Marinobacterium aestuarii: one gene and its partner. The protein of the gene in region 1 interacts with the protein of each later gene in a pairwise test. Links are inferred from orthologs where the notes say so. Each region holds a gene or a part of one and is shown on either strand. Other genes may lie near its edges.

Evidence for each region.
Region 2: the proteins of ndk (region 1) and A8C75_RS21650 interact in binary tests that used the Escherichia coli proteins (3 or more experiments, as listed by UniProt). The link is inferred for Marinobacterium aestuarii from one-to-one orthologs.

The regions. Positions count from the first base shown.
Region 1 is NZ_CP015839.1:4,009,187-4,012,319, reverse strand. What follows is about bases 1-2,809. They hold ndk (nucleoside-diphosphate kinase), read left to right. Parts: upstream 1-1,105; coding sequence 1,106-1,513; downstream 1,514-2,809. Other genes in these bases: pilW (type IV pilus biogenesis/stability protein PilW), read left to right, coding at 2,732-2,809; rlmN (dual-specificity RNA methyltransferase RlmN), read left to right, coding at 1,585-2,721; A8C75_RS17465 (adenylosuccinate synthase), read left to right, coding at 1-879. In the rest of the region: more of pilW, read left to right, coding at 2,810-3,133. UniProt on the Escherichia coli protein: Major role in the synthesis of nucleoside triphosphates other than ATP. The ATP gamma phosphate is transferred to the NDP beta phosphate via a ping-pong mechanism, using a phosphorylated active-site intermediate.
Region 2 is NZ_CP015839.1:4,918,945-4,922,201, forward strand. What follows is about bases 241-3,173. They hold A8C75_RS21650 (5-formyltetrahydrofolate cyclo-ligase), read left to right. Parts: upstream 241-1,396; coding sequence 1,397-1,951; downstream 1,952-3,173. Other genes in these bases: A8C75_RS21630 (UPF0149 family protein), read right to left, coding at 241-334; A8C75_RS21635 (TIGR02449 family protein), read left to right, coding at 516-725; A8C75_RS21640 (cell division protein ZapA), read left to right, coding at 722-1,042; A8C75_RS24055 (hypothetical protein), read right to left, coding at 1,962-2,099; A8C75_RS21655 (AEC family transporter), read right to left, coding at 2,406-3,173. Outside these bases: more of A8C75_RS21630, read right to left, coding at 1-240; more of A8C75_RS21655, read right to left, coding at 3,174-3,257. UniProt on the Escherichia coli protein: Involved in the removal of 5-formyltetrahydrofolate.

The DNA of each region.
Region 1 (3,133 bases):
GACAAGGTTGCCCGTCGCGGTCTGCGTCTGGATGATCTGATGCATCCTGAGCGTTTTGCCGTCAAGCTGAAGGAAGTGATGGCCTATCACAACTTCGCGCTCGAGCATTACTACAAGGTTGATCCGATCGACTATGACACTGTATTGCAGCAGGCGCTGGAAATGGGTGAGCAGCTGCGGCCTATGGTTGCCGATGTGACCTCTATTCTGCACGGTCTGCGCAAGCAGGGTGCCAGCATCATGTTTGAAGGTGCGCAGGGTTCATTGCTGGATATCGACCACGGCACCTATCCGTTTGTGACCTCGTCCAACACCACGGCCGGCGGCACCTCCACAGGTTCTGGTTTCGGTCCGCTGTACCTGGATTACATCCTGGGTATTACCAAGGCTTACACCACGCGTGTGGGCGGCGGTCCCTTCCCGACGGAGCTGGGTTGCGATGTAGGTCGTCGTCTAGCCGAGCGTGGTCACGAATTCGGTGCCACCACGGGGCGTGCGCGTCGTTGTGGCTGGTTTGATGCGGTTGCGCTCAAGCATGCGATTCAGATCAACTCGATTTCGGGTATCTGTCTGACCAAGCTGGATGTGCTGGATGGTCTGGAAACGATCAGCATCTGCATCGGCTACCGTGATCAGCAGGGCAACCTGGTTGAATCCCTCAGCGGCAGCGAAGATTACGACAAGGTCGAACCGGTCTACGAAGAGATGCCGGGCTGGAGTGATTCCACTGTCGGCGCTCAGTCCATTGATGCGCTGCCGGCGAATGCCATTGCCTACATCAAGCGTATTGAGCAGTTGATTGAAGCGCCTGTAGATATCATTTCCACCGGTCCTGATCGTGCTGAAACCATCGTGCTGCGTGACCCCTACGAAGCCTGAGTTCTGAGGGCTTTGCAGGCAGGTTGAGAAAACCCGGCATCCGCCGGGTTTTTTGTGTCTGCGCTATGGGGCCCTGGCTGTCGAGCCTGGCGTCTCGGCGCACATCGGCGGCAGTTGGAGAGGCGCAGTAACTCGGCTTTCGCTGCAGGCGCAGCTGTTTTATATCCTGGGCTTGGCGTATAATGCCGCGTTTAAATTTTGATCTATTCATACTTGGGGAATTTCCATGGCTGTTGAACGTACTCTGTCCATCATCAAGCCTGATGCCGTTGCAAAAAATGTCATCGGTCAGATCGTTGCCCGCTTCGAAGAAGCCGGTCTGAAGGTTGTTGAAATGCAGATGAAAAGCCTGTCCAAAGAAGAAGCTGAAGGTTTCTACGCTGAGCACAAAGAACGTCCTTTCTTTGGTGATCTGGTTGCTTTCATGACGTCTGGTCCTGTTGTTGTACAGGCGCTGGAAGGTGAAAACGCTATCCTGGTTAACCGTGAGCTGATGGGCGCTACCAACCCGAAGGATGCTGCTGAAGGCACTATCCGTCGTGATTTCGCTGAATCCATCGATGCCAACGCTGTACACGGTTCGGATTCCGCTACCTCTGCTGCACGTGAGATCGCTTACTTCTTCGGCAAGTAAGCTGTAAACCTGTGCCGGGGTTGCGGCTGCGCCACAGCCCTGACACAACGATTTAATACTGAGTGACTTTGATGACTGAATCCATTACCAAAACCAATCTACTGGGGTTGTCTCCTGCCAAGCTTGAGGCGTTTTTTGCTGAGCTTGGGGAAAAGCGCTTTCGCGCCACCCAGGTATTGAAATGGATTCATCAGCTGGGTGCCGAAAGCTTTGATGAGATGACAAACATCAGCAAGGCGCTGCGCGAGAAGCTTAATGCTGTCGCGGAGATCCGGCCGCCCGAAGTGGTCTCTCAGGATATTTCCAAGGATGGTACGCGCAAATGGGTTATCCGGGTGGAGGGCGGCTCCTGCGTGGAGACTGTACTGATCCCTGAAGGTACCCGCCGTACACTCTGTATTTCCTCCCAGGTCGGCTGCTCCCTGAACTGCAGTTTCTGCTCAACAGGCAAGCAGGGTTTTAACCGTAACCTGACCGCGGCTGAAGTGATCGGCCAGGTTTATATCGCCATCAAGTCTTTCGGTCCGATGGATCCCAATGGCGAACGCCAGGTGACCAACGTAGTACTGATGGGCATGGGCGAGCCCCTGATGAATTTTGACAACGTCGTCGACTCCACTCAGTTGATGATGGATGACAACGCCTACGGCCTGTCCAAGCGACGTGTCACCCTGAGTACGGCCGGTGTTGTACCGGCAATAGACAAGCTGCGTGAAGTCAGTGATGTATCCCTGGCAATCTCGCTGCATGCACCCAACAACGAGCTGCGCGATGTACTGGTGCCGATCAACCGTCGCTATCCGATTGATCAGCTGATCGACGCCTGTAACCGCTACCTCGAAGGTCTGAGTGACAAACGCGTCATTACTATCGAGTACACCATGATGGCGGGCGTGAACGATCAGCCCCATCAGGCCCGTGAGCTGGTCAAGGTGCTGCGGCGCTTGCCCTGCAAGCTCAATCTGATTCCGTTTAACCCCTTCCCCAATTCCGGCTACGAGCGTCCGTCTGATGCGGCGATTCAGGCGTTCAAACAGATCATGGTGACGTCGAATATTATTACCACTGTTCGACGCACCCGTGGCGACGAGATTGATGCTGCCTGCGGGCAGTTGGTCGGCCAGGTGCAGGATCGCACTCGCCGTAGCCAAAAAATCATTCCCGTGGTACAAGAGGAGCCGGGTCTATCCACGGATCGAAGAGCCTAGGAGGTATAGCTTGAGCGGAATTCGCGCAGCACTATGGACGCTTGTCATGTTGTTGGTGGTGGGCTGTTCCAGTTCGCCGGGGCGTCAGAATTCAGCCGAGGTGTCGCCAGAAAAGGCACTCGAAGCTTATACCCAGCTGGGCTTGCAGTATCTGCGGGCCGGTGATCTGGTCAGTGCCAAGGATGCGCTGCAGCGGGCGGTGGAAATCAGCGATAGCTATGCCGGTACCTATAACGCGCTTGCGCTGGTGTTTCAGGTGGAGCAGGAATACGCCCTGGCGGAACAGCATTTTCGCAAGGCTGTGAGCCTGGAGCCGGAGACGGCGTCCTTTCACAATAACTTCGGTGCCTTCCTCTATGCGCAGGGTCGCTACAGCGAAGCCTGCACGGAGCTGGAGCGGGCGACGGAAGAT
Region 2 (3,257 bases), 910 kb from region 1 along the record:
CCAGGCAGGCCGCACGTAGCGACAGCAGTTCATCGTCATCCGGCAGCATGAGATCAAAATCGAGTTCAGTGCCCTCAAGCTGCGCCAGCGCCTGCCCAAACATCTCCAGCACCCGCACCTTGGACGCTTCCTGGGTAAAGTCGCCGATCTCCAGAAAGGTCGCGGCCAGTTGCAGCCAGGCGGCAGGGTCGGGCCTTGCACCCGCCACCAGGCAGCCGCTCAGCAGACCATGCAGTTCAGCCGGGGATATTTCCTGTACACCTTCGCCGACAAGCACATTGGCAATGTCATCAAAATCAGCCGGGGCGGCGTGGTTTTCGGTATCTGCTATCATCAGTCTTCGCTCAATTCCTGCGGACGTGTACCAGGTCACGACCAGGGGTTCTCTGTTGCCAATATCCTAGCAGCCTGACCGGTTTAACACTATTGCACAGCGGCGCCTGAGAGGGCCTTTCATTGACCCTTAACCAAGCGCTGTTTATATTTCCCCCTTGATCACATTGCCGGGACTGAGCATGAACGACCACTATTTCAACGCCCTGGAACGAAAAATCGATCAGCTGCTCGATCACTGTCACCGGCTGGAACAGGAAAACCAGCGACTGCGTTCACAGGAAACGCAATTAAAGGATGAACGTGCCCGTCTGTTGCAACTCAATGACCAGACCCGCAGCAAAGTCGAATCAATGATTCAGCGACTCAAGGCACTGGAGCAAAATGCATGAGCAAAACCGACGCACACAAGGTCACGATCAAGCTGCTCGACAAGGAATACATGATTGCCTGCCCCGAGGGGGCTGAAGCCGAACTGCTGACCTCGGCCGACTACCTTGATCAGAAAATGCGCGACATTCGTGGCAACGGCAAAACGGTTGGGCTGGAGCGAGTCGCGGTCATGGCGGCGCTGAACATCGCCCATGAGCTGCTCAGAAGCCATGCTGACAGTCAGCAGCATATTGAAGACCAGGTGCGCCACCTGGGCAGCAAGATTGATCAGTCCCTGAGCCGCTCGAAGCTCGAAAATCGCGAACCCGGTGACTGAAAATTCTTCATGGCGAAAAAATTGTTTAAATATCAACCAAATAAAAACGCGCTTAGCTAAATTGAATTAAATTTCAAGTCCTGACATCCAATTGCAGACGCGTATAATGGTAACCACTCCCTGGGGTGTTCGACAGGCGTTCAAGTCCCTCGAGCCGATAAGTACACCCCTGGAGGCCTTCTGTGATGCTGGTGAGCATGTCCGTTTAGCGGAAAGCCTGATGCATTCGAAGGCCCCCACCTTGAACCTTAGGGTTCAGGGCCACGATCGTTACCGGCACTCCCGGGGAGCCCTTCCAGATTATTGCCCATGTCCTTACCTACACCTGATCAACGCCAGCTTCTGAGGCGTGAAATGCGCAGCCGCCGCCGAGCCCTTAGCGCCCGACAGCAGCGCGAAGCCGCACGCAAGCTGCTGGCCAACCTGCGCCGACTGCCCGCCTTTCATCGCGCCCGACATATTGCACTCTACCTGCCCAATGATGGCGAAATTGACCCTACCCCGGTAATCGAACTCTGCTGGCGCCAGGGCAAGCAGGTTTACCTTCCGGTGCTGCACCCTATTCGCCACAACCGACTCTGGTTTGTGCCTTATGATCGCAATACTCCCATGCAGCGCAATATCTACCGCATTCTGGAACCCAAACTCAGGGGAGCGCCCAAGCGACCGCCCCAGGCGCTGGATCTGGTATTGCTGCCACTGGTTGCGTTTGATGCCAGCGGTGCCCGCATGGGTATGGGAGGGGGTTATTACGATCGCACCTTCAGCTTTAAACAGCGCAAAGGTCCGCAGGGGCCGAAACTGATCGGCCTGGCGCATGATATTCAGAGGGTGGACGAACTACCCGTTGCAAGCTGGGACATACCGCTTGCGGGCATAGTGACGGATTGTCGCGGCTACAGGCTGTAGTCGCAGCAACTCAGCTGTTGCTGAAGACCTGTTCGACCAGCGCAGCGAACTGAAAGTCGCTTTGCGAAACACCGGTCATGATTGAACCGATGAGAAAGACCATAACGATCACCATCATCAGATCCGGACCATTTTTCATACGCCGCATTTATCCTCTTATCAGGTAAGAAGGAGCAGCCGTTGTAATAACTGTATGCGGCAACTCCGAGAATCAGAATGCCGTGTAGTGTTCCATACTGCAGCAATATTGCAACAACTGCCGGCTATTTTTTTAAATTGTCGGCCGTAACACGGGTTTATTTAGCCTTCAATGCAAAAAAACCGCGCTATTCTCCAGCAACTCGATTCCAAGCCTGTTTAAAAACCATGGAAGCGCCAGAGATTAACCCGGCATGGGGTAAAAGCGCTGTCGTCGCACAACCGTATAGAACCCCGAAAAAAGCCACCTTCAAGTTCAGGTCAACCAACCCAACATGAGCGGAATTGTTAGTGCGGACAGCAGCGTCTGACCGGTGATGATCGCCGCCATCATGGCGGCGTCGCCCCCGAGCTGGCGCGCCAGAATATAGGCGGAGCTGGCAGTGGGCAGCGCAGCAAACAAAATCAGCAGATTGCGGGTCTGATCCCCCAGCGAAAGCAGTTGCGCCAGCCCCAGCGCCAGCAGCGGCAACAGCAACAGCTTGATGACCGACGCCCCCAGCAACGCCGGCCCAACCGCTCGCAAGGCCTTCAGGCTCAGCCCGGCACCCACCGCCAGCAGCCCCAGCGGCAACGCCATCTGCCCCAGCAGTTCAGCCACCGGACGCACCATCAGCGGCATGCCAATGCCGCTGTAATTGAGCAGCAGGCCGAGCACCGACGCCAGAATCAGTGGATTGCGCACCAGGTTGCGCAGCACCGGACGCAACCCCGGGGATCCGCCAGCATGAAACGCAAACGCCAGTACACAGAACACGTTCAGCAGCAAAATCATAAAGGCGATGATAACCGCCGACACTGCCAGTGCCGAATCGCCGTAAATCGCCGCGACCATCGCCAGCCCGACGTAGGTATTGAAGCGCACGCCACCCTGATAAAAGGAGGTAAATTCAGCGCCGTCGAGCTTTAGCAACGGCCGTAACAGATAGCACAGCAGCGTGCCGCCCAGCAGCAACAGCAGGATAGCGAGGCCAAGACCGCCAATGGGCACATCACTGATATCCGCCTGACTCAAACGGGCCACCAGCAGCACAGGGAAAAGCACGAAATAGGTCGCCTTCTCCGCCAGCGGCCAGAAGTCCTCGCCGGGAAAACTATAACGGCGCGC